Regions from separate parts of the Virgibacillus sp. CM-4 genome, predicted to be linked through region 1. Evidence: a T-box and tRNA genes for the amino acid it is inferred to sense, from the RefSeq annotation. Region 1 holds a T-box; the other holds one or more tRNA genes.
What was found. The T-box of region 1 lies ahead of ileS (isoleucine--tRNA ligase). A T-box ahead of a tRNA ligase gene usually reads a tRNA of that ligase, here a tRNA-Ile.
Positions count from the first base shown of each region.

Region 2: it has a tRNA-Ile gene. The T-box ahead of ileS (isoleucine--tRNA ligase) is inferred to sense a tRNA for this amino acid. The anticodon was not compared.

Region 1 is NZ_AUQA01000006.1:803,881-820,609, forward strand. It holds gene M948_RS37360 (aspartate carbamoyltransferase catalytic subunit) at 1-837, opposite strand, end outside; gene pyrR (bifunctional pyr operon transcriptional regulator/uracil phosphoribosyltransferase PyrR) at 1,028-1,579, opposite strand; gene M948_RS37370 (RluA family pseudouridine synthase) at 1,776-2,687, opposite strand; gene lspA (signal peptidase II) at 2,684-3,154, opposite strand; gene M948_RS37380 (DUF817 domain-containing protein) at 3,492-4,277, opposite strand; gene M948_RS37385 (helix-turn-helix domain-containing protein) at 4,297-4,518, opposite strand; gene M948_RS37390 (DUF2975 domain-containing protein) at 4,529-5,008, opposite strand; gene ileS (isoleucine--tRNA ligase) at 5,273-8,029, opposite strand; T-box leader at 8,076-8,292, opposite strand; gene M948_RS37400 (DivIVA domain-containing protein) at 8,359-8,862, opposite strand; gene M948_RS37405 (YlmH family RNA-binding protein) at 8,953-9,729, opposite strand; gene M948_RS37410 (YggT family protein) at 9,742-10,008, opposite strand; gene M948_RS37415 (cell division protein SepF) at 10,015-10,449, opposite strand; gene M948_RS37420 (YggS family pyridoxal phosphate-dependent enzyme) at 10,460-11,128, opposite strand; gene pgeF (peptidoglycan editing factor PgeF) at 11,156-11,965, opposite strand; gene M948_RS37430 (YlmC/YmxH family sporulation protein) at 12,022-12,300, opposite strand; gene sigG (RNA polymerase sporulation sigma factor SigG) at 12,422-13,207, opposite strand; gene sigE (RNA polymerase sporulation sigma factor SigE) at 13,332-14,051, opposite strand; gene spoIIGA (sigma-E processing peptidase SpoIIGA) at 14,065-14,985, opposite strand; gene ftsZ (cell division protein FtsZ) at 15,646-16,729, opposite strand, start outside.
Region 2 is NZ_AUQA01000006.1:294,449-311,177, forward strand. It holds gene M948_RS34665 (pyruvate, water dikinase regulatory protein) at 1-546, shown strand, start outside; gene dnaG (DNA primase) at 1,004-2,824, shown strand; gene rpoD (RNA polymerase sigma factor RpoD) at 2,856-3,977, shown strand; gene cccA (cytochrome c550) at 4,339-4,713, shown strand; gene M948_RS34685 (tRNA (adenine(22)-N(1))-methyltransferase) at 4,819-5,544, shown strand; gene M948_RS34690 (Nif3-like dinuclear metal center hexameric protein) at 5,516-6,634, shown strand; gene M948_RS34695 (DEAD/DEAH box helicase) at 6,654-7,958, shown strand; gene M948_RS34700 (deoxyribonuclease IV) at 7,985-8,884, shown strand; gene M948_RS34705 (DUF2624 domain-containing protein) at 8,925-9,209, opposite strand; gene M948_RS34710 (hypothetical protein) at 9,380-9,754, shown strand; gene M948_RS34715 (hypothetical protein) at 9,782-10,111, opposite strand; gene M948_RS34720 (NfeD family protein) at 10,190-10,822, shown strand; gene M948_RS34725 (Na/Pi cotransporter family protein) at 11,042-12,667, shown strand; tRNA gene M948_RS34730 (tRNA-Asn) at 13,128-13,202, shown strand; tRNA gene M948_RS34735 (tRNA-Met) at 13,207-13,283, shown strand; tRNA gene M948_RS34740 (tRNA-His) at 13,305-13,380, shown strand; tRNA gene M948_RS34745 (tRNA-Ile) at 13,403-13,479, shown strand; tRNA gene M948_RS34750 (tRNA-Ser) at 13,492-13,584, shown strand; tRNA gene M948_RS34755 (tRNA-Phe) at 13,635-13,710, shown strand; gene M948_RS34760 (superoxide dismutase) at 13,868-14,479, shown strand; gene M948_RS34765 (MFS transporter) at 14,608-15,879, shown strand; gene M948_RS34770 (peptidoglycan D,D-transpeptidase FtsI family protein) at 15,966-16,729, shown strand, end outside.

The DNA.
Region 1 (16,729 bases):
TATATATACACCATTATTCATTTGTTTAAATATTCTAGAACGTTCACATTCTACGAGATCCGAATCTATTTCTACCCCTCGGTTAATTGGAGCTGGGTGTAGAAGAATAGCACTAGGATTCATATTTCTTTCCCTTTCTTTCGTTAAACCAAATTTCCTTAAATAACTACTTTGATCTATGGCGACTTCTTGATGTCTCTCATGTTGAATTCTTAATAGCATTAAAACATCGCAGATCTCTACAGCTTCATCCATGGTTATATAAGGAAAATCAAGCGTTTCATCCTTACAACCATCAACAGTGGATAAATATACGTTTGCTCCCAGTCTTTTTAAAGTTTGAGCGTTTGATTTTGCAACCCGACTATGCAAGATATCACCTGAGATAACAACATTAATTCCATTGAATTGTTGGAATTCTTGATAGATCGTTAATAGATCAAGCATACACTGAGTCGGATGTTCTTCTTTACCTGCACCAGCATTGATAATCGGAATGGAGAGTTGATCTTTTAGTTCATGAAACCAATCATCCGCCGGATGACGAATTACTAATAGGTTAGCTCCAATAGCTTGAAAGGTTTTTGCCGTATCATATAATGATTCCCCCTTTTGCGTACTAGAGGTTTCTTGATGAAAATCAAGTACTTCCATTCCTAATTTACGTTCAGCTACCAAAAAACTCATTTTTGTCCTGGTACTAGGTTCAAAGAATAAATTCGCAGCAAACCTCTGCTGTTCAATTGCACACTGCTTTTGCTGCAATTGTTCTGCCATACGTAATATCTCCATAATTTCAACTTCATCTAACTGATTTACAGAAAAGAAATGTCGCATAGATCCTCCTTAAGTGAATAATTTTGACTAACTGATGTTGTAAAAGAAACGTGCAAATGATTGTAAGATATAAATCCATAAAAAAACCTCTTTGCCTAAAGGTCGCAAAGAGGTATACATGTAAAACGATACACGTATGTCTGGGCAACCTTTCAGATCTCTCGGACCTAATTAAAGGTTTAGTATTATCTTATTGATTCTTTTCATATATTGAAACAGTGTCTTCCATGCCATCAATTTCTTCCAGCTTCACCATAATAATTTCTTTATCAGAAGTTGGGATATTCTTACCTACATAATCTGCCCGAATTGGCAATTCTCGATGACCTCTATCTACTAATACACCAAGTTGAATTTGTGAAGGTCTGCCAATATCCATTACTGCGTCCATAGCAGCTCGAACTGTACGACCGGTAAATAGAACATCATCTAGCAAAACGACTTTCTTCCCAGTCAAATCTGCAGGAATATTCGTCTCTTTTAATTTTGGATCTTCTCCATCTGTAGCCTTATCCAAGTCGTCACGATATAAAGTTATATCTAATTCACCGATTGGCACATCCATATTTTCTATTTGCTTTATCTTTTCCTGTAATCGTTTGGTAAGCGGAACTCCTCTTGTTTTAATTCCAACAAGTACTAGATCGTCCCCACCTTTATTCTTTTCCAGTATTTCATGCGCAATTCTTGTCAATGCTCTGTTTATTGACGGCTTATCTAAGATATCCGTTTTTTTCTTCATTCTGCCACCAACCAATCGTTTGAAAACTTTTCCTACAGGCCCTCTACTTACAAAAATATCCCTCTTTTCCATGAGGAAAAAAGGGATTAGGATTCTTTACTCGAATCATTTCCGTATCCTTTCTAGCCTCACGGGACTATTATTAAAGGGCCTTATCAATTCATCTGTTTAATTATTACAAAAGATAATTCGAATGTCAATATTTTTTATGAAGATAGGCAATTAATTCCTGAAAATAATCTGGTAAGTCTACTTCAAAGTGCATATATTCCTTCGTGGTTGGATGGGTAAATGCTATCTCTTTTGCATGTAATGCTTGTCCGTTTACATCAATTGTTTTTCTTGGACCGTATTTTGGGTCACCTACTAATGGATGATTAATATATTTCATATGAACACGAATCTGATGGGTTCTTCCCGTCTCTAGTTGACATTCGACATGTGTATAACCCGGGAATCGATCTAGTATTTGAAAATGGGTTATCGCTGCTTTCCCATTGTCCACAACTGCCATTTTTTGACGGTCTTTAGGATCCCGCCCAATAGGGGCATCAATCATTCCTTTTTCATGTGGAATTTCACCATGAACCATTGCTTGATAGGTTCGTTTTATATCCTTATTTGCCAATTGTTCTGCTAAACGCTGATGTGCTTGGTCATTTTTAGCAACAACCAATAAACCGCTTGTATCTTTATCGATTCGATGTACGATCCCAGGACGTTCCACACCATTTATTCCAGATAAATCATCACAATGATACAATAAGGCATGTACAAGTGTACCATGTTGATGACCAGGAGATGGATGAACAACCATTCCTTTTTGTTTATTAACGACTAATAAATCGCTATCTTCAAACACAATATCTAAGTCGATTGCTTCTGGTGTAAGATTTAACGGTTCAACTTCTGGAATCGACCATTGAATAATATCACCTGATTGACATTTATAATTAGCCTTCGTGACTTCATGATTTACATAAACGAATTGTTGAGCAATCCACGTCTGCACTTGTGATCGAGATATATCTTTATTTAAATCAGCTAATACTTTGTCAATCCGGGTACGATGCTGCTCTTCAGTTACAGTATGTTCAAATGTTGTCATGATTTGACTTTTCCTTTCTTTACTTCATCCATAATCATTGCCAAGATAATCAGGCATGCACCAATAACGAGACTTGAATCAGCTACATTAAATATCGGAAAATCATAACCGAATATAATAAAATCAAAGAAATCAACTACTTCCTGACGAAATAAACGATCAATGAAATTACCAATGGCTCCTCCTAACACCAAGCTTAACGCGATTGCAAGCCATTTACTCTCTTTTGCATACATTTGCATATAATAGATAACGACGATGACCACAATAGCGGTTACGATATAGAAAAATGTCATCTGACCTTCTAATATTCCCCATGCTGCTCCTGTATTTCGATGTGAGGTTATGTAAAAAAAGTTATCAATAATCGTAATTTGATCACCAAGCTCCATTGTTTTAACAATTATCCATTTCGTTAGTTGATCAATGGATATCATTATTAGTGCAATCAAGTAGTACCAATACATTGTTTTTCCCCCGATTTATTCTAATTTGTATCCCTTAATAGCATAATGGTTTCATCAAGTATTTTCAATATATCACAATCAAGCAAAAGCACAAGCATCTTTCATAGTTGCTACCAATTCTTAAATATGATTCATAACCTAAATTCATTCCTAGAAATAGAGAGAATAAAAATAACTACTAGAAAATAAAAGGTATGAAGAAGATAGATAGTTACGCCCCTCTTCATTCTATAAAATATAATACACGCATAAGTGTATATTGAAAATATTTTATGCGTGTTTAAAGAATTAGCGTATTCCAAAATAAACGTAAGATCCCCAATGGCAGGCCTATTGTTTAATTGCTTATTTTTTTCACCTGCTTTAATGTCGCTACAATAAGAAAACTAACAATAACCAATAACAGCCAGGAACTCACCTTCCCTAGATGAACGATACTCCATGCATCGGCCTGATTGGGATATTCCCAGGCTCCAAAAAACGTTGCAATATTTTCAGCTACCCATATAAAAAATCCGATGAGGGTAAAAGAAAATACGATTGGCATACGATATTGAGTCCCATTAATTTCGTATATAACCCATGATTTCCAAAAAACGATAATTACAAGACCAGATAGAACCCAACGAATATCAAACCAATAATGATGGGTAAAAAAATTCAAATAAATCGCAGCTGCCAGCGGTACAACTATCAAAAACGATGGCCATCTAACCAGTTCAACCTCTAGCCTCCTCCATGCCTGACAAAGATAACTTGCTACACTTGCGTACATAAATCCACTGTACAAAGGCACCCCCAAAATCTTGGCATACCCCTCCTCTGGATAAGACCAGGAACCCATATGCACCTTAAAAAGTTCAAGCGCAAGTCCAATAACGTGAAACAATGTAATCACCTTTAGTTCATCCTTGGTTTCTAGCCCGGAATACACCATCCACCACTGCATTAGTAAACAGATCAGGAGTAACCAGTCATACCTTGGGAGAAAAGGAAGTGGAATGACTTGCGTCAAAGCTAAAGAGGCAAAGATAACGACAGGAAATAAACAAGACATGGCCTGTTGCCACCCAAAACGAATAAGTTGCTGTAGAGCTATAACGATTTTTCCCTTTCTTTTCATGTTAAGTGTCCCAATTTTATTAATCATGACTATCTTCATCTCTTCGGTATTCTAAAATATCTCCAGGCTGACATTCTAATGCCTTACAAATTGCGTCTAAAGTTGATATTCGAACCGCTTTTGCCTTTCCATTTTTCAAAATAGAAAGATTAGCCATTGTAATACCAACCCGTTCAGATAGTTCTGTTACACTCATTTTTCGTTTCGCCAACATCACATCAATATTAATTATAATCGCCATGTTATTCACCTCAGACCGTTAAATCATTTTCTGATTTTATTTCTATGGCATTCTTTAACAACTTCTGAAGAACAGCAGCAAAGACCGCAATAACAATGGAAGCAAAAATGATCACCAAGCCGAGCAAAACAATACCTGGAGCGTCATCTATCTCTGCCATTAGATATAAAATTGGGATAATTAATACATACAAGGCACTGATTGTAGTTGCACAGTGCTTTATATTCTTCAAGGCCATCACCGATAATTCCGAAAATGCTTTGTTCTTATCAATGTAAGTTAAAAGTTTTAATGTCTGATACAGAGCAAAGAAAAAAGGAATTGCCGTAGCATACAAAACAATAAGCAAAGGATATTGTAGATAAGCCAACTCAGGGAGCCATGAATTATATATTTGGGCTAATCTAGGTAATCCAACTATACACAAACCAAGAATCGGAATTCCAAGAATAAATACAACTACCCTTAAGAAGAGTGTTTCTCGTTTCATAAAAGCACCTCGCTTAGTTATCGTCAATTCAATTTTACCAATATATTTATCGTTTTACAATAAATAATTATCTAAATTCATTATTATTTTATTGCTTTACTTATATTTATTGCATTCAATAAATCGAAAAGCATTGTTCATAACTAAAACTGTTCGATGCCATTTATTACTTGCGTATGTATCAACGAAACATAAAAAGCCCCCTGTAAAACAATAATTCAGGGGGCTTTTTGTATCGCAATTCATGATCCTAGATCAGAAGATTTATTGTTGATAATGCTCTTTTACAACTGTTGCACAACGCGTACATAAGGTAGGATGTGCTTCATCCTCCCCAACGGTATTAGAAGATACCCAGCAACGTTCACAGGTTTCACCAGGATGCTTTTCAACAGCTACATCAACATATTCATAAGCTTTCGTATTAGATGCATTTTCACTAATATCTGCTTGTGAAACAATGAGATACTGATGAAGCTGATCCATCGATGATAAGATGGTTTTCGTTTGTTCATCTTTTGGAACAATGGTTAATTTTGCTTCAAGAGATTTTCCAATTACCTTTTCATTTCTAGCTTCTTCCAACGCTTTTAAGATATCGTCACGAACTTGCATGAAATGATCCCAGTTTTCAGCTGTATCATTAAACGTTGACATTTCTTCAGGGTTCGGAATATCCGTTAATTGAACACTTTCAGCTTCTGCACCTGGAATATATTCCCATATTTCTTCAGTTGTATGAGGAATAATCGGTGTTAATAATTTTACAAGCGCAGTAACGATTTCAAAGTATCCTGTTTGAATACTACGTCTACGCTGGTTATTCGCAGCCTCAATATATAAAATATCTTTTGCAAAGTCTAAATAGAATGAACTAAGATCAACCGCACAGAAATTATGAATTTGGTGAAAGATAGGTGAGAACTCATAATTATCATAGTTGTTACGAACCTCTGTTACTAATTTCTTCAGGCGATGAAGCATATATTTATCTACTTCTTCTAATTCTTCATTTGGAACACGATCCTGCTTCGGATCAAAATCTGCCAAGTTTGCTAGCATAAACCTGATTGTGTTACGAATTTTTCGATAAGCTTCTGAAATTTGCTTTAATATATCATCCGAAATCCGAACATCTGCTTGATAGTCTACAGAAGAGACCCATAAACGTAAAATATCAGCACCAAGTTGCTTTTGAACCTTTGCAGGATGAATAACGTTCCCTAATGATTTACTCATTTTTCGACCATTACCGTCCAGGGTAAACCCATGACTTATAACCGTTTTATAAGGTGATTTTCCTGTTACAGCTACTGATGTAGACAGAGAAGAATTAAACCATCCACGATATTGGTCACTACCTTCTAGATACACATCCGCTGGTCGATAGTGATCCTCCCTACCTAACAATACTGCTTCATGTGAAGAGCCAGAATCAAACCATACATCCATAATATCTGTTTCTTTTGTGAAGTTGCCGTTTGGACTATGCTCGGAAGTATATCCTTTTGGCAACAGATCCTTTGCTTCCCATTCAAACCAAATATTAGATCCATGTTCCTTAAACAAGTTGGACACATGCGTAATCGTTTCATCTGTAATAATTGGTGTTTTATCCTCTGCATAAAATACTGGGATTGGTACTCCCCACGTACGCTGACGAGAAATACACCAATCTTCTCGATCTCTTACCATATTATATAGCCGTGTCTCTCCCCATTGCGGGTACCAATTAATTGCTTTAATTTCATCCAAAATGGTTTGTCTAAAATCCTTTATAGAGGCAAACCATTGCGATGTTGCTCGGAATATGGTTGGTTTCTTGGTACGCCAATCATGTGGATAAGAGTGTGTAATAAATGCAAGCTTTAGTAATGCACCTGCTTCTTCTAGTTTTTCTGATACATTTTTATTTGCGGTATCATAGAATAGACCTTCAAAACCTGGTGCCTCGTCGGTAAATACACCTTTTTCATCCACTGGACATAATGCATCAATCCCATAGCGCTTCGATACATAAAAGTCATCTTCCCCATGCCCTGGTGCTGTGTGTACACAACCTGTACCTGCATCTGTAGTTACATGGTCTCCTAACATAACAAGAGATTCTCGATCGTAAAATGGATGTTTTGCCACAATTTTCTCTGCTTCTGCACCTTTAAATGTTTTAACTACTTCAGGATTTTGCCATTCGAGCGTTTCTGCTACCGTTTCTATGAGTGCTTGAGCAATAACATACTTTTCGCTTCCAACTGCAACTACTGCATAATCCAAATCAGGATGAACACTTATACCTAAATTTGCAGGGATCGTCCATGGCGTTGTTGTCCAAATAATGAATTTTTCTCCATTTTCTAGTAATCCTTTTCCTTCGGTTACTTCAAAGGAAACATAAATAGAAGGGGACCGTTTATCATGGTACTCGATTTCTGCTTCAGCAAGTGCTGATTCAGAAGAAGGAGACCAATATACCGGTTTTAAGCCTTTATAAATATATCCTTTCTTAGCCATTTCCCCGAAAACCTTAATTTGGGCAGCTTCATAATCTTTGGTAAGCGTAATATATGGGTTATCCCAATCTGCGCGGACACCTAATTTTTTGAATTGTTCTCGTTGATTATCTACTTGACTTAATGCATACTCCGCACATAACTTACGAAATTCAGCAATACTCAATTCCTTACGTTTAATTTTTTTATTCTTCGTTAATGCCGTTTCAATTGGCAGTCCATGTGTATCCCATCCTGGAACATATGGAGCATAATAACCACTCATTGATTTATAACGGGTAATAAAGTCTTTTAAAATTTTATTCAATGCATGACCAATGTGCAAATCTCCATTTGCATATGGTGGTCCATCGTGAAGAATAAATAGCGGACGGCCTTTTGTTCGATTTAAACTTTTTTCATAAATATTATTTTCTTCCCATGCAGCCTGTCGTATCGGTTCTTTATTCGGCAGATTCCCTCGCATAGGGAAGCCTGTTTTTGGCATAAGTAATGTATCTTTATACTCCATATTAATTCCTCCTTTGAATTAAACAAAAAAAGCCCTCTTCATCCCCAAAAGGGACGAGAAGGCTCGCGGTACCACCCTTATAAATTTGACATACCTGTCAAATCCACTTAGCATTCGTAACGTGAATAACCGTTCATTACTACTACTTTCATAATGAAAGCTCAAGAGTGATATTCTAAAAGCGTATCTGTACCAGGCTTTCACCATACCCTAGCTCGCTTAACAGTTTAACACTTCTATACTGGCTCTATCTTTGCTTTTAAACAATTTTGTTTTAGTAAAGCTATCTGTTTATGAATTATATGTAAAATATCAACAACCGTCAAGGCTTATGACTCATTTTCAACTAAATCTAAGTCCTCACCAAGCTCAGTATCAAATAGCTGGTCCCAATCGTCCGTATCGATCATGTCTAATTGGGCTTCAACAAGCATTTTTAATCGTGTACGGAATACTTTTGCTTGCTTTTTTAATTCCTCTACATCCATCGATATCCGACGCGATTTGGTTAATGCCTCATTAATAATACGGTCTGCATTTTTTTCTGCTTCTTTAATGATTAATTTCGATTCTTTTGAGGCACTTCCTTTTAATTCCTCAGCAGTCTCTTGAGCAATTAATATGGATTTATTCAATGTTTCCTCAATATTAGTAAAATGACCAAGCTTTTCATTTAAATGATCGACTTGTTCTTGTAGGTCTTTTTTCTCGCGAATGACCATTTCATAATCCTTAATTACTTGATCCAAAAATTCATTTACTTCATCTTCATCATATCCACGAAAGCTTCTTGTGAATTCTTTATTGTGAATATCTAATGGTGTTAATGGCACGATAGCCACCTCCTATTTTAATTTAGATCAAAGAACGAATCATCACATCCTACCATGTCTATTCGACAAATATCTGCTAAGTCCTGCAATTTATTTTAAGATTGCAGTTGTAAGTTTTAGCTTGTCCTTTTTTGTTTTTCCTCTCACTTCTACGACCTTACTTCTTCCTTTTCCTCTTAATGAAATTAAATCCCCTTCTTGCAATTGGAATTTCCCATCTTCTACAACTTTAAAATTCACTTTTACATACATTTTTTTTATATATTCCGCAGCTTCTTTTCTAGAAATACGATAAATTTCTTTAACGATAGTATCCAATCGCAAAGAAGAAACCGTACTTTCCGTTTCTTCCCAATTTAGCTGCTTAACCTGTAGGAAGTCTAAAGGTTTTTCCTCTAATTGTAACGTTGCTTTTTTTATTGCATTTAGATTTGCCATCACATAAGCTGCAATTTCTTCAGCTACAACAATTTGGATAATACCATCTTCTACTAAAATATCACCAAGCTTTTTTCGTTTTATTCCTAAAGATAGAAAAGCTCCCATTGCATCGCGATGGGTCAGACTAACAAATTTACTTTGAAACTTGGTCTGTAACATCGTCAATTGAAAATCTTTTTCTGCAATCTGTTCATAAAAGGGAGCAATAATTGCACGTTTTCTTTCGGTATGTGGATTTCCACCGAAAAACATGACCTGAATATCTGATTCCTTTGTCCCCATCAGCATGTCCACAATCTGCTGTTCACGTGGATCAAGAAAGTCGGTTAGTTTAAGCTGAAAAGATTTCGATACTTGCTCTCGCCAAGAAAAAACCTGGTCTATGAAAGCTTCTTCATCTTTTCTAAAATGCTGATATATATCCATCCTATGTACCCTCTAGAAAACAAACATTTGGAAAAATTGACCTAACCCCATTCTAGCTAAATACAATACAAATATCGCTACAATTGGAGATAAATCAATCATACCAAGTGGTGGAATAAACTTACGGAATTGCTCTAAATATGGTTCACATATTTTGCCTAACATTTCTCCAAATGAGGACTCACGTGCTCCAGGGAACCAAGACATAAAAATATAAACAATTAACGCGTAACTATAAATCACAAACGCTAAATCTAATATACGGTATAATTCAAACATCTGCTGCTACCATCCTTTTTCATATTCATCTTCTGAGAATGCATCTGTAATGGTACCAGAAACATTCACATTATCCGGAGTACAAAGAAACGTTTGTGCTCCAAGTTTCTGGATATCTCCATTTACAGCATATACGGTACCACTAAGAAAATCCACGATTCGTTTTGCTTGATTACTGTCAAGGCGTTGTAAATTAATGACTACCGCTCGGCGATTAACAATGTTATCTGCAATTTCTTGAGCTTCATTATACGTTCTTGGTTCGCACAGTACGACTTTAGATGTAGGATTTTGCATACTGGTCAAGTTGACGACATTTCTATGCTTCTCTTTTGATGAAGACTGCTGTTGCTCGTTATCAAATTCATCTACATCAACATATTCATATTCATACTCATCATCCATCGTAAAATAATTCTTAATCTTATTTTTAATACTCATTTCGTTCACCTCACCCTACTAAATTTGTTCCAATTCGAACATGAGTGGCACCTTCTTCAATTGCCAACTGATAGTCATTACTCATTCCCATCGATAAATACATACAAGGTGCGTGAGCATGCTGTTTATCCTGAATGTGTAATTGTAACTTTTTTAGTTGTTTGAATATCGAACGCAAGCGATCTTCATCTTTAATATGAGGTGCCATTGTCATCAAACCAATGACGCGTACGTGAGGATATTTTTCGATTTCCTTAATAAAATTAGCTACTTCGTCTGGTGCAAGTCCATGCTTTGATGATTCACCACTTACATTCACTTGTACAAAACAGTCGATTTTGCGTTCTGCTCGTTTATTGATTTCTTTTGCTAAGGAAATACGATCTAAGGAATGCAATACATCAATTTGCTGAATAACATCTTTTACTTTTCTAGATTGTAATGTCCCAATAAAATGCCAAATGGCTTTATCTTGAAAAGAATCGTATTTTTGCTGAAAACCTTCTAGACGATTTTCACCAAGATTCGTAACCCCAGCCTCAATTGCTTCTCTTGTTCGCTCTATTGTAACATATTTTGTCACACCAATTATTGTAATATCTTCTGGATTTCGGCTAGTATTCAGACATGCCTGTCTAATTTTCTGCTGGATTTGTTCTAGATTTGTTGCTACATCCATTGTTCCCAATTCTCCTCCCTCGTATAATCATGAAGAAAAGCCAATAAATCCTAACATTCGACCTGTTCTTCCATGATCTCTTCGATGTGAAAAAAATAAGTCTTCATCACGAAATGTGCAGTAATTGGTTACATCTATATTATTACGTAAAACACCAGCTTGTAAAAGGATATCTATATTTAACTGTTTTAAATCAAGCAAATATCGACCTCCTTCTCTAGAAGAAACAGCATTCTCTCTCCACTCTAGCGGAATATGATTAATGACGTGTTGATCTACTTCATAATAATTCTTCGTTATACATGGTCCAATTGCCACCATTAAATTACTGGATATCACACCTTGCTGTTTTAACGCGCTTACCATTTCAACTCCAATTTGATTGACTGTCCCTTTCCAACCAGCATGAGCAATACCAACAAAGGACGTTTTTGGATCATAAAAGAACAAAGGAACGCAATCAGCAAAGAAAGCTGTGCATAGTATATCTGTCTTATTTGTAATTAACCCATCTACTCCTTGAATTGCGGTCGATAGTTCAGAGGCTCCTTTTCCTTTATCCGTGTCTTCAATAACTTTAATATTTGTTTGGTGTACCTGTTCCCCGCAAACCCACTTATCTAGTGGAAAGCCTAAATGTTCACCTACACGTTCTCGATTGGTCAGGACATGATACGGATCATCATTGACATGTAACCCTCCATTTAAAGATTGATAAGGGGCGGAGCTGACACCACCGTTTCTTGTGGTAAAACCAGCAACTAATTTGGGATGTAATTGCTGCCATTTTTCGATATGTAAACATGTCTCATGTTGTCTAATAAAGGCATCTTTCAACGTTATTCCTCCCTGAAGTTACTTATTGATCTATTTTACCACAGATTTAGGTATTTTTATTTTCTTTCTTGTACGATTGGCTCATTATATAATTTCGGTTTCTCTACATCCTTTACGAGGATAACATCTGAACCAATTCGAACAATTTGATTCCAATGGATAACGAACTCCTCTGACTTACCAAATAAACCACTTTTCTTATCCTTAGGAATAATTACGATAGCAAGGATTCTACCATTATTCGTATCAATCTCTAAATCGCTAATATGACCTAGCCTTCTGCCACTATCGATAATAATAACCTCTTTAATTTGTAACTCGGATAATTTTATCATGTTATTCACCTCACCTTACTTTATATATATGCGCTTGAAAGTCAATCTTTCATGGAACACAAAAAAACAATAGGAAAGAGTGAATTTTCTTCCCTATTGTCTCGTACTTATAAAATAAGTGTTATTCGAACATTTGCTTATTCATTTGTTTAATTGCGGCTTTTTCTAAACGAGATACTTGCGCTTGGGAGATACCAATTTCATCGGCAACTTCCATTTGTGTCTTCCCTTGAAAAAACCGTTTATTTAATATATCTTTTTCACGTTCGTTTAATTGATACATCCCTTCTTTTAATGATAGTTTATCAAGCCATGTTGAATCTTTATCCTTATCATCACTTATCTGATCCATTACATAAATAGGGTCGCCGCCATCATTATAAATGGGTTCAAATAAAGATACTGGATCTTGAATAGCATCCAATGCAAATACAATATCTGAATGAGGGATTCCCATTTCTTCAGATATTTCCATTGGTGTTGGTTCTTTTGATGTTTTGCTTATAAGTTTTTCTCTAACTTGTAAAGCTTTATAAGCAATGTCTCGTAGAGATCTAGAGACTCGAATTGGATTATTATCTCTCAGGTACCTTCTGATTTCCCCAATAATCATTGGAACAGCATAAGTGGAAAATCTCACATTATGGGATAAATCAAAATTATCTATGGATTTCATTAGTCCGATACAACCTACTTGAAACAGGTCATCGACATATTCTCCGCGATTATTAAAGCGCTGAATTACACTTAAAACAAGTCTTAGGTTACCATTGACCAGTTCTTCCCGCGCAGATGAATCTCCATCCTCCTGCTGCAATTTTTTAAATAATTCCCGCATTTCTTCATTCTTTAGTACAGGTAGCTTCGATGTATCAACACCACATATTTCAACTTTATGTCTTGTCATCTACGTTCAACCCTCCCAGTTGGTGATGCTGTTCATGGACAGTATCTCCGACTGGAAAGATTTTTATGCAGAATCCTTTTTCTTAAAGAAGCAATAATAATCGATTTAACTTAGAGCCACAAGGCTAGACCATTTTATTAAATTCTTTTTTTAGTCGCCGAATTATTTTCTTCTCTAACCGTGAAATATATGATTGAGAAATACCTAACATATCAGCAACATCTTTCTGTGTCTTCTCTTCTTCGCCAATAAGCCCGAACCGCAATTCCATAATCTGTTTTTCGCGTGCATTTAACTGCGAAAGCGCATTTTTTAATAAACTTTTATCTACACTTGATTCTAAATCTCTGGTAATAATATCTTCATCTGTTCCCAGCACATCGGATAAAAGCAATTCATTGCCATCCCAATCAATATTTAATGGTTCATCAAAAGAAACCTCGGATTTTAATTTATTATTTCGTCTTAAGTACATTAATATCTCATTTTCAATACAGCGTGAGGCATAAGTTGCTAATTTTATTTTTTTCTCGGGATTAAATGTATTTACAGCCTTTATAAGCCCAATTGTTCCAATACTTATTAAGTCCTCAATATTAATACCTGTATTCTCAAATTTACGAGCAATATAAACAACCAATCGTAAGTTACGTTCAATTAATATAGCTCGTGCTGATTTATCACCTTTTGGTAGTAACGCAAGAAGTTCTTGTTCCTCTTCTTTTGATAAGGGTGGTGGAAGAGCTTCACTTCCTCCAATGTAATAGATTTCTTCTGATTTGATACCTAATTTAATTAATACCTTATACCACCACAGACGTAACCGTAATTTTATTAATTTCAATACTATCTCCCCTTTATGCAGAATGGATTGTGGCTAGGTTTATAATTTGTGGATGCAATAAACAATGATAACTTCTGTCTTTCGTTAGTTCCGCAAATTGTATTCCAATTAATACTTTCGATGTCTCAATTCTTTGTTCGCCATAATAGACAATTAATTTGTCAGGACGTAAGGTAAGTAAAAACATGCTGCTACCTTGAACTCCTTGATAGGGTACCAGTTGTATAGAGCTCTCCCATTTCGTTGGTAGATTTTCTATTTGCAATGATTCGTTACATTTTTTTAATTGTTCCCACTCGTCTTCTGAAAACCATTGTTTTAAAAAGGGCTCATCACAAAGAATAACTGGTTTCTTCGTTATCGGATCGGTCAATTGATTTCCACTATCTATATAACCAGTAGTAGAAAAACTGTTGCCATTTAATACGATGGAAACTGGGTATAATTGGTCATAGCGTATTTTTTCCACAGCATGCTTGTCCATACGGGATTTTGTAAAAAGCCAAACAATTGGAAATCCAATAAATACAAACATCCAACTAACTGGATCGCCAAACCCACTATGAAAGGTTAAAAAACCATTATTGTCAATATTAAATGGTTGTTGGAATAAAAAATGAATACCGATTAATCCACCTCCAATAGCAAAGGTGACGAAATAGAATATGAATACAAGCTTGCTCCAACGGTAAAAATTTTTAAATCCGAATGCCGTATAAATAATTAAACAGGAAAATAACAATTTTCCTATTACAGTTGTCAAAAACGAGTCAGGAAAATAAATAGAAATCGGCACAAGTAAAGAGGCTACAAATCCTCCACTAATTAGCCGACGCTTTCGTGTACTATCTCTTGCTAAAGCCTGAGTTAGCATGATAAGCATTAAATCAATTAAAAAATTTAATGCCCAAACAGCATCCAGATAAATAGTCACACCTTTCCTTCCTTTCACGTATTCTGTCATTTGAAAGATTAGATATTTTATTCAATTTATAGTGTCTAAAGTATAACGGAGCAAATAAGCAAAGTCTGTCATTTCCTGTACGAACTACTTGACTAATTTTACCGAGTTATTAGAAAGATTGTCGGGTAAAATTGAAATAAAAAAAGAAGCCAGCAAGTGGCTTCTAGAAACCGAAAAGGTAAAGGTAGTCGTTTTAAAAACTATGGCAAAACATCAATTTCAGTAGGTAGTTTCCAAGATTATTGTCCCTAAAACTTCATAATTGCTTTCATTAATCACCACAATGGTGCCATCACTAAGCCTTACATAAACTAAATTTCTTGGCTCAACAATGATTAATCTCTTGGGACATTCCCTAAACCGTGGTGACTCTTCATCTGTAAATCCATTGACGAACAAGTACTATTTAGAAAGTAGCAAACATCATTTAGGTTTGGCCCCTGGAACTGGATCTGGCGCAACCGAATTGGTGGGTACGGACGAAGAGTGTACTAATACCTACTACTTAAACTATGTTGAAAATTGCAATTGGGAAAGGCGCTTGCCTGATTACCATGAAACAATTAGAAAAAATTTTCCATAAAAAAGCAAATGTCCATATAGACACTTGCTTTTAAATCCATCATCGAATTAACGATTCCGATTTCGGTTTCGATTTCGAAGGAAAGTCGGAATATCCAACCCATCTTCTTCTTGACGTGGACGGTTCTGTTGTTGAGGCACTTCTGTTTCACGCTCTCTATTATCTCGTGTTGGTAAATCATCATTCATACGAGTTGCAGCATGCTGCTTATGATTAATTACAGGACGTTGCTGTTTGGCTTGTTGCTCCATTTGTTTATTCGTTTCATCAAAACCTGTAGCTATCACAGTAACCACGATCTCATCTTTTAGATTCTCATTAATAACCGAACCAAAGATGACATTTACCTCATTATCAGCAGCTGATGTTACCAAATCAGCTGCTTCTTGAACTTCATAGAGACTTAGATTAGTACCACCAGTAATATTCATTAAAATACCATGTGCACCATCGATTGATGTCTCTAGTAATGGTGAGGAAATTGCCTTTTTAGCAGCTTCCGTTGCTCTTGTTTCACCAGTAGCAACCCCAATCCCCATAAGAGCTGAACCTTTATCAAACATGATTGTTTTTACATCGGCAAAGTCCACATTAATTAAACCTGGCTTAGCAATTAGATCAGAAATCCCTTGAACACCCTGGCGTAGAACATTATCCGCTTCACGGAAGGCTTCTAACATCGGAGTGTTTTTATCTACAATTTCTAATAGCCGATCGTTTGGAATGACAATCAATGTATCTACTGCACCTTTTAATGATTCGATTCCAGAGATAGCTTGTGTAGAACGTCTCCTTCCTTCAAATGAAAAAGGACGTGTAACGACACCAACCGTTAAAGCACCAAGATCTTTAGCAATTTGTGCAATAACTGGTGCAGCACCCGTTCCTGTGCCTCCACCCATTCCGGCAGTAACAAAGATCATATCTGCTCCTTGTAGCACTTCTTCTAATTGCTCTTTACTTTCTTCCGCAGCTTTTTTCCCGACTTCCGGGTTCGCACCCGCACCAAGACCACGTGTTAATTTACCGCCAATTTGTATTTTTAATTCTGCTTTTGATAGATTCAACGCTTGAGCATCTGTGTTAACAGCAATAAATTCAACGCCTTCAACACCATGTTCAATCATACGG
Region 2 (16,729 bases), 510 kb from region 1:
ATTGACATTATGGGACCAATGTTAAAAGCAATGGAACGTGTGTTTAATCGATCTCCGAGAATGGAAGCAGGGTTGGTTCATAAACTGGACGAAGATTATTTTAAACGTGTAGAAGCAATCGAATTTGCTGTGAAATACGACGACGGGCGGGATTCAAGAGGAATTTCCAGAGCTGATATTGTTTTAATTGGAGTTTCAAGAACTTCGAAAACACCCTTATCTCAATATTTAGCACATAAGCGTTTAAAAGTTGCAAATGTGCCCATTGTGCCAGAAGTGGATCCTCCTGAAGAATTATTTGACGTTGACCCAAGCAAATGCATTGGATTACGAATAAGCCCAGCAAAACTAAATGAAATTCGTAAAGAAAGGTTAAAAGCGTTGGGATTAGGTGATCAAGCGACATATGCTAACATGGAAAGAATCTATAAAGAGCTTGATTATTTTGATGCTATAGTTAAAAAAATAGGCTGTCATGTAATTGATGTTTCAAATAAAGCAGTAGAGGAAACAGCAAATAGTATCCGACAAATCATTAAAAAATAGTAGTTTTTAAGAGATAACTTCATAAAAAACATTCTATATCTAGTGTGTAGAATGTTTTTTCATGGTTAGGAATCAACACTGCTGGCAATAATATAAAACTAGAAACGATTTAATAGCTTTTTATAAAAAAGTATATTATAATGAGTCTTTGTGTAATGATATAACATACGTATCGTTTATAATGTATGTTTATGTAAAGAAACCTTATCTTTGAAGAAGGATTTTGTAAGACTTATGTAGAAGTATGTATTGGAAAGACAGATAACAATTAGCGTCTACAAGTCGTTTCTTATTGGAAGCTAGTTTTCAAAGTTTAGGAGAGCTAGTGATATGAGTGTCCTTCACTGATGATGTTTACACATGAAGAAGGAATTTTTTTCGGCTTTTTTAAAAAATATTGTCGAAAAATGAAGGATTTTTTTAATGAAAGACGAATATTAATTAGCATGGTGATTTTATGTCCAATCAAATTCCTGAAGAAGTGATCGAAGAAATTCGTAAAGCTAATGATATTGTAGACATTATTGGGGATTATATTCAGTTAAAAAAACAAGGAAGAAATTATTTTGGTCTTTGTCCTTTTCATGGAGAGAAAACACCATCATTTTCAGTGACCCAAGAAAAGCAAATATTTCATTGTTTTGGCTGTGGCAAGGGTGGAAATGTAGTTACATTTCTGATGGAAATGGAGAATTATTCATTTTTTGAAGCACTGCAGCATCTTGCGGATAGAAGTGGAATCCAACTACCTGAGACAAATTCAAAAACGACTGAAAGTTCATTGTCTCAAGAGAATCAGGATATATTGTCCGCGCATGAATGGTTAGCAAAGCTTTATCATCATCTTCTCCGTTATACAAAGGATGGAAAAGAAGGATATGGTTATTTACAAGACCGGGGTGTAAAGGATGAATCAATCGATGCGTTTCAACTCGGTTTTGCTCCTAATGTAAAGGACTTTACCGCTGAATTCTTAAAGAAAAAAGGATTTCATCAGCAATTATTAGTAAAAGCTGGTTTGATCAATTTACGGGAAGACGGTCAAATTAGTGATAGGTTCAGAGGAAGAATTATATTTCCTATTCGAAACCATTTGGGTAAGACTGTTGCCTTCGGTGGCCGAGCTACTATCGGGGATAGTAAGCCAAAGTATATTAATAGTCCAGAAAGTGAGTTGTTCCATAAAGGAAAACTTCTTTATAATTTTGATCTAGCCAAAAAGCACATCCGTAAGAAAAATGAAGCTATTCTTTTTGAAGGGCAAATGGATATTATCGCTGCTTATCAAGCGGGTATTCGAAATGTTATTGCAACATTAGGTACTGCATTAACTGAATATCAGGCGAAACTTCTCAAGCGTTATGTTAATACCGTAATTCTGTGTTATGACGGAGATCGAGCTGGCTTAGATGCTGCATATAAAGCAGCTGTTTTATTAAGACAATCTGGCTGTGAAGTAAAAATAGCACATCTGGAAAATAACATAGATCCTGACAGTTTTATTCAGACTTATGGAGGAGATGCATTTGAGAAGGAAGTAATAAAAGCAAGTGATACATTTATGAGTTTCTATATGCGATTTTTGAAGAAAGATTTTAATTTAAATCATGAAGGAGATCGCATAAACTATATAGAAAAAGTATTAAAGCAACTCGCAATGATTGATAGTCCCATTGAACGGGAATATTATGTGAAAGAATTAAGTAAAGAATATGGTATATCCATTGATACGTTAACAAATGAAATTTCAGGTTATCGCGAAAAGTTTGGCACAAATAAGGATAATCACCAAAAGAACAGATATACTAGTAATACGGTATGGAATGTTCGGAAATCGAAGTTGCTCCCAGCTTTTCAAAATGCAGAGAGACAATTAATTTCCTATATGCTCCAAAACGTGAGAATCACTGAAAAAATTCAAGACGAAATTGGAGCAGGATTTAATATAGATTCCCATAAAATCATTGCAACTCATTTATACGCATTTTACGAAGAAGGAAATGAAGCAGATGTCAGTTTATTTCTAGAAAGGATTACTGATTCGGAATTACAGCAACAAATTACGGAAATAGCTATGTTACCAGTACAAGAGGATATCAGTGATCAGGAATTGAATGACTATATTCGAATTATCCGGACTAAAAATAGTGATATGGATACAATTAAATCGTTGAAAGATCAGCAAAAAATGGCTGAACAACAACAGGACCCAATAAAAGCAGCGCAAATAGCAATGCAAATTATTGAAATAAATAAGCAACTAAAACATCCGAAATGATTTTTTATGCAGTATGGAAGGAGGGGGACTCATGGCCGATAACAAGCCTTCACAAACAAAAGAAAATGAATCTGAACTAACCTTAGAACAAGCCAAAGACCAGTTATTAGAAATGGGTAAAAAACGAGGTGTTTTGGCATATGAAGAAATAGCAGATCGTTTGTCTAATTTTACGCTTGAATCAGACCAAATGGACGAATTTTATGAGTACCTAGCAGATCAAGGTGTTGAAGTAATAGGAGAATCCGAAGAGGATCCTAGTATGCAACAAATTGCAAAAGAGGAAGAATTTAACCTGAATGACCTTAGCGTACCATTGGGAATCAAGATAAATGACCCAGTACGTATGTATTTAAAAGAAATTGGCCGGGTTGATTTATTATCTGCTGCTGAAGAGATCGATTTAGCAACACGAATCGAAAAAGGTGATGAAGAAGCGAAACGCCGCCTTTCTGAAGCAAACTTACGTTTAGTTGTGAGTATTGCAAAGCGGTATGTGGGCAGAGGTATGTTATTCCTAGATCTTATCCAAGAAGGAAATATGGGATTAATTAAAGCAGTAGAAAAGTTTGATTACCGAAAAGGATTCAAGTTTAGTACCTATGCAACTTGGTGGATAAGACAGGCAATTACAAGAGCGATAGCTGACCAAGCAAGAACAATAAGAATTCCCGTACACATGGTAGAAACGATTAATAAATTAATTCGTGTTCAAAGACAATTGCTGCAAGACTTAGGTAGAGAACCTACTCCAGAAGAAATTGGAGAAGAAATGGAACTAGCGCCAGATAAAGTTCGTGACATACTCAAAATTGCACAAGAACCAGTATCTCTAGAAACTCCAATCGGAGAAGAAGATGACTCTCACTTAGGTGATTTTATTGAAGACCAAGAAGCGGTCTCTCCATCTGATCATGCGGCTTATGAATTACTAAAAGAACAATTAGAAGATGTTCTTGATACGTTAACAGATCGTGAAGAAAATGTACTACGCTTGCGATTTGGTCTAGATGACGGTCGTACTAGAACATTAGAAGAAGTTGGTAAAGTGTTCGGTGTAACAAGAGAAAGAATCCGTCAAATAGAAGCGAAGGCACTTCGCAAACTAAGACATCCGAGTAGAAGCAAACGTTTGAAAGATTTTCTTGATTAATTCATGTCATTGGACAATGCTCGTCATTGTCCAATGATTTTCCTTTTAATAATAATCATCCTAATTTATTTTTGTTAACGTTTTCAATTTCTTGTTTTCATTTTACGCAATTTCAGACTATTTTGCAACTTGTATTTTAATGCTGATCATATATGTATGGATTATGATCAAGACGGCAAGGCTTCCTTAATATATCGTATTATTTATAAGTTGCTATTTTTCGTCTATTATGTCTATAGATTTAAATAGTTTTAATAAATTTTCATGTGTAAACACTTTAAAGAAAGCAGTTTTTCAAGTAAAATAAATATAGTCTTTTACAGTTAATAACGAAATGGGGATTACATAAGGAGGAAACGTAATGAAAAGAAACCCTGTTATCCCATATGCAATCATTGCTTTAGTAGGGATACTTGGCGTAATTATTCTATCATTTGTAGGATTAGATCAACGTAATGACATGCAACAAGCGGAAGAAGGTGGCGGTGAACAAGCCGAGTCTCAAGAAGGTGAGACAACCGATGATCCGGCAGCAATATTTGAATCGAATTGTGCAAGCTGCCATGGGGCAGATCTATCTGGAGGTATGGGACCAGATTTGACACAAGTTGGTAGTAGATTGTCTCAAGAAGAGATTCAAGATGTAATTATTAATGGTAAAGGACAAATGCCTGCTGGTATGGCCAATGAAGCCGAGGCTGAAGTATTGGCTAAATGGCTGGCAGAGAAAAAGTAATTAAACGTGATGAAATAGGTGAAAAGCGAAGCTTTCTGCTAATAAACAGAAAGCTTTTCTTTATATAAGAACATAACGAATAAATAGAGAAATGTGGAGGAAATAATGGCAGATGTAAAGCTTTCAAAACGATTAAAACGAGTAGCCTCTTTCTTACCTAAAGGGGCTGTATTTGCTGACATTGGTTCGGATCATGCGTATTTACCTTGCTATGTTTGTAAAAATGATCAAACAGCGAAGGCAATAGCAGGTGAGGTTAATGAAGGTCCATATAGGAGTGCGGTAGAAACGGTAAAGAGTCACAATCTTGAAGATCAGATTGATGTTCGATTAGGAAATGGTCTTCATGTATTATATCATCAAGAAGCTAGACAAGTGGTTATTGCTGGTATGGGTGGTTCATTAATCAAGAGTATATTGAATGAAGGAAAGGATAAATTGGAAATTACCGACCAAATTATTGCTCAACCAAATGTCGATGCTCGTGCAGTTCGTATATGGTTAATTACCAATGGATATACAATTACAGATGAAGATTTAGTTGAAGAAAATGGACATTTTTATGAAATTATCAAATCAGAATGGAATGCCAATCCTTCTACACCTGCAACATTGGATGAACAACAATTATTATTCGGACCAATTCTCCTTCTCAAGAAACCTTATGCGTTTTATAAAAAATGGAAGGCCGAAGCAAAAAAATTAGAGCGTGTTATTCAGCAAATGAAACAAGCAAAGCAATCGGATCAATTAAAGATAAATCAATTCTTACAAGAGAAAAAATGGATTGCGGAGGTTACAAATGAAACAAATTCAATTGACAAATCGTGATATTTTTAAAGTAATGGAGGCACTTGCCCCTACCTATCTTGCCTATGATTGGGATAATGTTGGGTTACAAGTTGGAGCTTACAATAAACCTGTTAGCAAAATTATGATTACATTGGATGTTTTAGAAAATGTCGTTGACGAAGCAATTGAAAAACATGTTGATTTAATTATTGCTCACCATCCATTACTATTCAAACCATTGCGGCAGTTAAATATGGATACACCTTCAGGCAAAATCATGCAAAAATTAGTGAACCATGGTATAACTGTATATGCATCCCATACAAATTTAGACGCAGCAATTGGAGGGGTAAATGATCAACTCGCTGATGCCATTGGTTTAACGTCTAGTCGTGTATTAGTAGATGAACAATCGAAGAGCCTAGTTAAATTGGCTGTTTATGTACCAATATCCCATATCGATCAAGTCAGAGAAGCGATAAGCAAGGCGGGAGCTGGGCATATTGGCAATTATAGTCATTGTACGTTTCACAGTCATGGTCAAGGTACTTTTAAACCGCTCGAAGGTACAAATCCTTTTATCGGAAATACGAATCAACTTGAAAAAGTAGAAGAGGCTAAATTAGAGACGATTGTAGAAGAGCATAAATTATCTTCTGTGCTTGAGCAAATGATAGATGCACATCCATATGAAGAGGCGGCTTATGATATATACCCATTAGGAAATAAAGGAGAGGCTATGGGACTTGGACGTGTTGGTCATCTCGAAGAAAAGATGGTGTTAAGGGATTTTGTAGAAAAAGTGAAATCCGCGTTTCAAATGGAAAATGTTCGCGTAACTGGAAATTTAGATAAAAAGGTAAAAACAATTGCTATTCTTGGTGGAAGTGGCGAAAAATATATTCATCAGGCTAAATTAAAAGGAGCAGATGTTTATATAACTGGGGATATGACGTTTCATATAGCACAAGATGCATGGCAAATCGGATTGGCAGTTATTGATTCGGGTCATTATGCAGAAAAAATAATGAAAGATGCTGTTAAAAATTATTTGAATGACAGGTTTAAAGATATGGGGATTGAAGTAATAACTTCAACAACGAATACAGATCCATTTCAGTTTATGTAAGTAGAAAAGGAGTACGAAAATGAATAAAGATGATTTTAAGGAATTTAAACTTCAACCAATAATGGAATCAGTTATTGAAAAGTTGGAATTCCAAACACCTACTGAAGTGCAAAGAAAGGTTATTCCAGCAATATTAGAAGGAAAGAGTGTAATTGGTCAATCGCGAACAGGTTCTGGGAAAACACATGCTTTTTTACTTCCATTAATGAATCAGATTAGCGATGACAAAAGTGAGGTGCAATTGGTTATAACAGCGCCCACAAGGGAGTTAGCCACACAGTTATTTGATGAGGTCAAAAAGATAATTACGTATGCCGAAAAGCAATGGAAGGCTAAGTTGCTAATTGGTGGTACAGATAAGCAAAAGATGATGGAAAAATTAAAAGAACCGCCTCATATTATTGTTGGCACCCCTGGGCGAATTCTTGATATGGTAAAAGAAGAAGCTCTTTCCATTTACTCTGCTAACTCATTTGTTATCGATGAAGCAGATTTGATGCTTGATTTAGGATTTATCAATGAAGTCGACCAATTATTAGTGCGCTCTCATCCATCTGTTCAATTACTTGTTTTTTCAGCTACCATTCCACAGCGATTACAGCATTTTTTCAAAAAGTATTTAGAACATCCGGTATATGTAAAAATAGAGGATCATTTCTCGCCTGAAACAATGGAACATCGATTAATTGCTTTAAAACATCGGGACGAGGCTTCGATTATATATGAAATATCGAAAGCCATAAATCCTTACTTGGCCATTATCTTTACCAATGGCAAAGAGCAGGCAAACGAATTATCCGCTGTGCTACAGGAAAAAGGTATACCTAATGGTCTTATCCATGGTGGCTTGTCCCCGCGCGAAAGGAAACGTATGTTAAAGGAGATTCAAAATCTCCGTTATCAATATATTGTTGCAACCGATTTGGCTTCTCGAGGGATAGATATCAAAGGTGTGAGTCATGTTATCAATGCTCAATTGCCTAAAGAAGCAGATTTTTATATTCATCGTGTTGGCAGGACTGCTAGAGCCGGAATGGAAGGTACTGCTATAAGCATATACCGAGAGCAAGATGAATTACTTATTAATAGACTCGAGCAAAAAGGCTTACCTATTATGTATACAGACGTACGTAATGGGACGTGGCATGAAGCGAAGCCTTGGAACCAACGCACTGTCCGAGGAAGAAATGCTACCAATGCTGATAAAGAAGCGTGGAAACGTGTGAAAAAGACAACGAAGGTTAAACCAGGTTATAAGAAAAAAATGAAGAAGCAGCAAGAAGCAATTAAAAAACAATTAAAAAAGAAAAAATATAAAAAATAATTGATATACTGGAGAGGTGATTAGGCATGGTAAAGATCGGATCTCATGTTTCAATGAGTGGTAAAAAAATGCTGCAGGGTTCATCGGAGGAAGCTGCTTCCTATGGTGCAAATACATTCATGATTTATACAGGGGCTCCTCAAAATACACGGAGAAAGCCAATTGAAGAATTAAATATTGAGCGTGGTATAGAACATATGAGGGAAAATGGTATTGGCGATATTGTTGTCCATGCGCCCTATATAATAAATATTGGCAATACAGTTAAACCTGAAACCTTTGAACTTGGGGTTAATTTTTTACGGAATGAAATTGACCGGACAGCTGCAATTGGTGCTAAACAAATCGTGTTGCATCCAGGATCACATGTAGGAGAAGGTGCCGATAAAGGGATTAAGCGAATTATTGAAGGCCTAAATGAAGTACTAGAGAAAGATAAAGATGTACAAATTGCCTTAGAAACAATGGCTGGTAAAGGTTCAGAAATTGGAAGAACATTTGACGAACTGGCAAAAATAATTGATGGCGTAACGCATAACGAAAAATTATCTGTATGCATGGATACGTGTCATATTCATGATGGTGGCTATAATATTGTAAATGATTTTGATGGCGTACTTGATCAATTTGATAAAATAGTTGGAATTGATCGTATTAAAGTGGTTCACGTAAATGATAGCAAAAATGAAATAGGTGCACATAAAGATCGTCATGAAAACATTGGTTTTGGTCACATCGGATTTGAAGCACTTTTATACGTGAGTAATCATCCTCAATTAGAACCGTTGCCAAAAATATTAGAAACTCCATATGTTGGAGAAGATAAAAAAAATAAAAAGGCACCTTACAAATTTGAAATTGACATGATTAAAAAAGGTGATTTCGATTCAGATTTGAAAGAAAAAATCATTCAAGGGGAAAAATAAGTCCAAAAAGAAGGAATAATACGAGTATTTCGTATTATTCCTATTCAAAAAGATGACTTAGTCCATAGGATTGAATGAGTTCATTAAAAAGTTTTTGCGCTTTTTTGGCTGTCTGAATATCAGTGATTTTTGCTAATTCCCTTAACATTTTTTCCCTGCCATTTGCCGAAAAAGGATCCACGTTGTTTTGTTTCACATACATGACAATTTGCTGCGCTTCCCTGGCATCTAATGAAAAACCGTATTGTCCTGCATAGTGTAAAAGCTCATCTGCAGATAATTGTGAGAGCTTTTTTTGAATCATTTCCTTAAGAAAATTGGACATGTATTCACTTACTCCCTTTTTAAGTATTGTAATGTACTATATGCAGCAAAGCAGAAAAAATAATCTTGTCTGAGGTAAACTTTTCCCTTCCATTAACTTACACCATTAAAAATGATGAAATTCCATAAGCTAAAGATGCACCTCAATATAAGAAAAGGGAGGTCTCTTTCATGAATCAATATCCAGGTCGCAATGGAATGAAAGATGTTGAAAAAGCACCGAATCATGGTGAACAAAGAAAAAATCAAGATTTTGTTGGGGTTGAGCCAGATAGTTCCCGTGACGAGGAATTCGCTGCTGAAATGACAGCAGATAATTATGAGCCCGATGTAGCAGGGGACGATGATGTAAATACAACATTTGGCTGGATAGGGATTGCTTTATCCGTTATTTCTTTCTTTATTTGGCCAGTAATATTTGGAGCTGCAGGGATCATTCTTGGCTTTATGTCCCGTAGCCGAGGAGCAGACACATTAGGAAATATAGCGATAGCAGCAGGGGCAATTTCTATATTAATTACCTTGTTTGTATTACCTTTCGTCTAGAAAAGGGGCTGTCATCAGCCCCTTTTTTTATTCATAGGCAGGGAAATAGTAATATTTTCCAACTTCGAGACGGAATGGATCAGTATGGGGATTAACGGTTTGAAAATCCTGGATGATTTTCTCTATATTTAAGTGATTCAACTTTGATTGGTTAATCTCCTCCATTATTGAAAGGACAGTCTCACCCGCTTGGACTTTTTTCGTTATGACATGGTATGATGAGAATATCGGCTGCTCTTTCTGCTGCTTTAATTGCGGGCCATCGTTTGTTATTGAAATATTAGAAATATCTTTATAAATAATGGATAACATCAGTATAATAAGTAACCATATAGCTAATTTCTTCAATATATACATAAGATCTACTCCTTATAATGAAACAATTCTCCGTTGTAAAACGTATATATTAGGGAGAAGGTGAGAGGGGGAAATTCTTTGGCGCTTTTAGAAATGGATTGGATAGGGCTTGTTATAACCGGATTTGCAACATTATTTTTAATTGGTGAAGTTTTGGTTAATATGCGTGGATTATTCGCTTTATTAGGTATCGGATTTATTACCGTGTACTTTGGTGCATATGTTGAAACAAGCTCGATTATTATTATGGTTATTATTTATTTTATCGGATTATTACTTATTGTTATCGATGGCAAACTATTAAATGATGGTACTTTAGCTACGATAGGTTTAGCCAGCATGTTAACAGCTGTAGCACTACCTGCACCGAATTTAGCAGCTGGTTTGTATGCTGTCTTAGGTGTATTAGTTGGGACTGGTGCTTCCTTCTTATTCTTAAAAGTATTTAAACGTAGAGACATGTGGAATAAAATTACCCTAAAAGATCAATTAACAAAGGAAGCAGGATATAATTCATTAAATAGCACATATGAAGCATTAGTTAATCAAGAAGGTGTTACGTTAACAGATTTACGCCCTGTTGGGACAATTCGCATAGCCGAAAAAGATTATAGCGCGGTTTCGAATGGGCAGTGGCTTCCCAAAAACACAACAATTAGAGTCGTTCAAGTTGATGGAACAAAAATCCTTGTTGAACCAAAAAATAGCTAATGCTTTCATGTGTAAAGATAATCGAAGTGAATTCGATTATCTTTTTGTTTGTTCTTTATCCTATCTGGAATGATTAAAATCAGCTCGTACATAATAAGTGTGACTCGAATGTAAATTTAATGTTAAATATACTCGATAAACCTTTACAAAAAGTTTATGTATACTTAATATTGATATGGTGCGACATGATTCAACATGAATGAAGGGTAGGTATATATTTTGGAAATTGATGTGCAAACACTGATATTTGAATTTATAGGTGGACTAGGGATCTTTCTTCTAGGTATTAAATATATGGGTGAAGGTCTACAAAAGTCAGCCGGAGATCGTCTTAGAAATATCTTAGATCGATTTACGAGCAACCCATTTATGGGAGTACTTGCTGGGATTATTGTAACGATATTGATTCAAAGTAGTTCCGGGACAACTGTTTTAACCGTTGGACTTGTTAACGCAGGCTTTATGACGTTGAGACAAGCTATCGGTGTCATTATGGGTGCTAACATTGGAACAACGGTTACTGCATTTATTATAGGTATTGATATTGGGGAGTATGCTCTACCAATTATCGCAGTTGGGTGTTTCCTATTATTTTTCTTTAAAAATCAGAAAGTTAGTGCTGTTGGACAAGGTGTATTTGGCTTTGGTGCTTTATTTTTCGGACTTGAATTAATGAGTAGCGGAATGGAGCCATTACGTAGTTTAGAGGCTTTCCATGAACTTACGGTAAGCATGAGTGATAATCCTGTACTAGGTGTTGTTATCGGTACAGTATTTACAGTTATTGTTCAGAGCTCTAGTGCAACAATTGGAATCTTGCAAGGTTTGTTTGCGCAAGGTGCTATTGATCTACAAGCAGCTGTGCCTGTATTATTTGGTGATAATATTGGTACTACCATTACTGCTGTTTTAGCATCAATTGGTGCAACAGTTGCTGCAAAACGAGCAGCATATACGCACGTTATTTTTAACTTAATAGGTGCAACGATCGGGTTGCTATTACTAGGATTATTCTCACAATTTGTTGAATTTTTACAAGGACAGTTTAATTTAAATCCAGAAATGACGATCGCCTTTGCACACGGAAGCTTTAATATTACAAATACAATTATTCAATTTCCATTCATCGGTGCTTTTGCATGGTTAGTAACAAAAATAATCCCAGGCGAAGATACTGTAGTAGAATATAAACCACAACACTTAGATCCGATATTTATCCAGCAATCTTCGTCCCTAGCTTTAGATCAAGCTAAATCTGAAGTTATTCGCATGGGTGAGTATGCGTACAAGGGTCTTGAAGAAACAAATAAATATCTTAATACACAAACATCAAAACATTCGGAGATGGCATTACAGATAGAAGGTGCTTTAAATAGCCTTGATCGAAAAATTACGGATTATTTAGTAGAGCTTTCAGCTGAGTCACTTTCCGAACAAGATAGTGCCAAACATTCAGCATTATTAGATTCGGTTCGAGATATAGAACGAATTGGGGATCATTTTGAGAATATTGTAGAATTAATTGATTATAAAATGTCGAATAAGGTACATTTAACGGACAAAGCTCACGAAGATCTAAATGAAATGTTCGAGTTAACTATTTCAACCGTAAAACAAGCTGTAAAATCACTTCAGGATATGGATAGAGAAGAGGCGCTTGCGGTAATCCAGAAAGAAGATCAAATTGATAAAATGGAACGTAATTTCCGTAAGAAGCATATTATTCGTATGAATGAAGGCAAATGCACGGGATCAGCAGGTATCGTTTTTGTCGATATTATAAGTAATTTAGAACGAATCGGTGACCATGCTGTAAATATTGCTGAAGAAGTATTGGGTGAATAGATAAACAGGCAGAGGATCTTTTATGATCTTATGATCCGGATTTGCCTCCAGGCTGTCGAGACTAATGTCTCGACAGCCTTCTTATTTATGTATAACAAAATCACTGTTTATTTACTTTACGCTGAAGGTATCTTGTATTAAAGATGTCAGACAAATAAGGAAAGCCGATACATAGCTCCACCAGCCGGAACTTCTTATTTGTTGAGAGAAAAGAGGAATGGTATTATTTAGGAATAAATAAGTTAATGAAATATGGAGGTGATTTAAAATAAAAATTTTCTAAATTTAAATTTTGTATTGAAATCCTAAATAGAAGATGCTATAGTAAATATTGTCGTTTTAACAACGGCATTTACATAATATATCGAATGCATGAAATAAAAAAACATTGACAGAAGATGTAGAACATGGTAAATTATATCTTGTCGCTATAATTACTAGATAGTTGATATAACAATATTCCACAGTAGCTCAGTGGTAGAGCTATCGGCTGTTAACCGATCGGTCGTAGGTTCGAATCCTACCTGTGGAGCCATTGTGGCGGTGTAGCTCAGCTGGCGAGAGCGTACGGTTCATACCCGTGAGGTCGGGGGTTCGATCCCCTCCGCCGCCACCATTATTTATAAACTATCGTATGGCGGTCGTGGCGAAGTGGTTAACGCACCGGATTGTGGCTCCGGCATCCGTGGGTTCGATCCCCACCGGTCGCCCCATTTAAAAATGAATAATAGCAAAGGACCCTTAGCTCAGTTGGTCAGAGCTATCGGCTCATAACCGATCGGTCGCAGGTTCGAGTCCTGCAGGGTCCACCATTCATTCTTATCGGAGGTATACCCAAGTCTGGCTGAAGGGAGCGGTCTTGAAAACCGCCAGGGGTGTAACAGCCCGCGGGGGTTCGAATCCCTCTACCTCCTCCATACATAATTACTAGCAAAACAGTGATAATGAAGATTCAAAATTTAGTAAAGGCTCGGTAGCTCAGTCGGTAGAGCAAGGGACTGAAAATCCCTGTGTCGGCGGTTCGATTCCGTCCCGAGCCACCATTTTATAACAAGCAACTGGCTTGTTTTTTTATTTGTCGAATAGTTGGTAATAAATGCATATAATTTGCATCGATAGAGGAGCTTTGATACCCTTGCATTAAAAGGGTGAATATTCAATCCTTTTTAATAAAAAGATTTATTAGAGGAGGAAGGAAAAATGGCAAAATTTGAATTACCTGAACTACCATACGCTTACGATGCACTAGAACCTACAATTGACAAAGAAACCATGAACATTCACCATACAAAGCATCATAATACGTATGTAACGAAATTAAATGGTGCTTTGGAAGGACATGCAGACCTTCAAAATAAATCGTTAGAGGATCTAATAAGTAATTTAGATGCTGTACCAGAAAGTTCACGTACTGCAGTACGTAATAATGGTGGGGGACATGCAAACCACAGCCTTTTCTGGAAAATCTTATCTCCAAATGGTGGCGGTGAACCAACAGGAGAACTTGCTGAGAAAATTGATACTAAATTTGGCAGTTTTGATAAGTTTAAAGAGGAATTCGGAAATGCTGCAACAGGACGGTTCGGTTCTGGTTGGGCATGGCTAGTATTAAATAATGGCGACTTAGAAATTATGAGTACGCCAAATCAAGACTCTCCATTAATGGAAGGAAAAACGCCTATTTTAGGTCTTGATGTTTGGGAACATGCTTACTACCTAAAATATCAAAATAAACGTCCAGACTATGTTTCCGCTTTCTGGAATGTAGTTAATTGGGATCAGGTAGCAAAAAATTATAACGAAGCTAAATAATATATTTCAGTGAGATAAAGGCATGTGAAGGTTTTCTTCACATGCTTTTTTGTGTTTTGTTTGAGCTTCTTTGCATATCCTCCACTCATTTGCTCACACTAATAAGGAACGAAAAAGGAGTATGGATTATGCGAAAAAGTCTTTCATTGAACCAAGCAAAAATGGATATTAATAAAGATCTCATATTTTTACTTGTAATAGGTGGTTTATATTCATTAGGAATATTCTTATCAAATACATTTGTTAATGTTTATTTATGGAAGCAATCGGAAGATTTCACGACGATTGCTGTTTATAATTTAGCTATATATATATTTCAACCGCTAACGTTTATTCTCGCCGGCAAGTTAGCGAAGAGAGTGGATCGGGTTATTGTCTTACGTTTAGGGGTAATTTTTTTATCTCTCTTTTTTTTGAGCGTATTAATTATTGCAGATAAGGCATCTTATTTTAACTTTATGCTAGGGAGCTTATTGGGAATAGGATATGGTTTTTATTGGCTTGCGTTTAATGTGCTTACCTTTGAAATTACAGAACCAGATACAAGAGATTTCTTTAATGGGTTTTTAGGTGTGTTACAATCTTTCGGCGGTATGATAGGTCCATTGTTAGCTGGGACCATCATTGCAAAAATGGAAGCAAATATTGGTTATACTGTTATTTTCACTATCTCATTTATCATGTTTATTTGTGCAGTTATTTGTAGTTTCTTTTTAGCAAGTCGAAAAGCAGAGGGGAGCTTTTATTTCCGTAGCGTGTTAGCCGAACGTTCAAATAATAAAAACTGGAACCGAATACTAAATGCACATATATTTCAGGGTCTAAGGGAAGGAATATTTGCCTTTGTTATCTCCATTTGGGTGTTTTTAATTACAAATAGTGAGTTTTCACTGGGAATGTTCAATTTAGTGTTTTCTGGGATGTCTCTTATTTTTTATTTTATTGGAACCAAGGTTATAAAACCTACCATGCGAAAAAAATCTATTCTAATTGGAAGTTTAATTCTTTATTTTTCCATTGCTATCATTTTATTCGAGATTAGTTATATCCAACTGATCATTTACGCAGTTTGTATTGGACTAGCTTATCCAATCATTACGATTCCGTATGTATCTTTAACTTATGATGTAATTGGAAAGGCTTGGAAAGCGAGGGACCTACGAGTAGAATATATTGTTGTCCGTGAGTTATTTGTAAATCTGGGTAGAATTATCTCGATTACAACATTTCTGATTGTAACTAGTCTCTTTCCAGCTGAACAATCTATTCCATATTTATTAGCGATCTTTGGCGCTGGACATATCATTATTTATCTTATCGTTAAAAATATTTATTTAGGAAGTGAACCAAAAAAAGAAGTACCAATTAAAGAACAATTAGCTGACGAAAAAAATAGGTAAATGGGTGAAATAATCATAAAAAAAATGGTATAATTATTTTTGGATTACATGCTACAGCAAGATCAATTTCTCATGGGGGAGAGGTAATGAGTAATAAGAAAAGAAAGAAAAAGGCGCAACTTCCCTTTCGAATTAACATACTATTCTTTGTGATTTTTCTAATGTTTACTGTATTAATTTTACAACTTGGTGTTGTACAAATTTTAAATGGAGAAGCTTTTCAAGAAGAAATCGATCGAACAGTAAAGGATACTACCAAAATACCTGTACCACGTGGAAAAGTATATGACAGTAAACACAATGTCGTTGTCGATAATAAACCACAATATTCGATTACATATACTCCAGCTAAAGGGACGCAAGCAGAAGATCGCTTGGAAGTAGCTGAAAAACTAGCTGAGTTTATTTCCATGGATAGCGAAGATTATCTAAAAGGTATTACAGAAAGAAATAAAAAAGAATACTGGTATTTGAAGAACAAGGAAGAGGCGGATAGTCGACTATCTGAAGAAGAGGCTGCAGATTTAGACAACGCAGAGCAATACAACACCATCTTAGAACGAATTACGGAAGAAGAAATAGCTAATTTCTCTAAACAACAACTAGAAGTAATAGCAATAAAGAAAGAGCTAGACAAAGCTTACTCGTTAACGCCACAAATTGTTAAGAATGAGGATGTCACTGCTGAAGAGTATGCTCAGGTTTCGGAGCACTTAGGTGTTTTACCTGGCGTGAATGCAACTACTGACTGGAATCGCGATTACCCATTCGGTGAATCCATCAACAGCTTACTTGGTTCAATTACTACACAAGAGCAAGGAATACCTGCTGAAAAAGAACAATATTACTT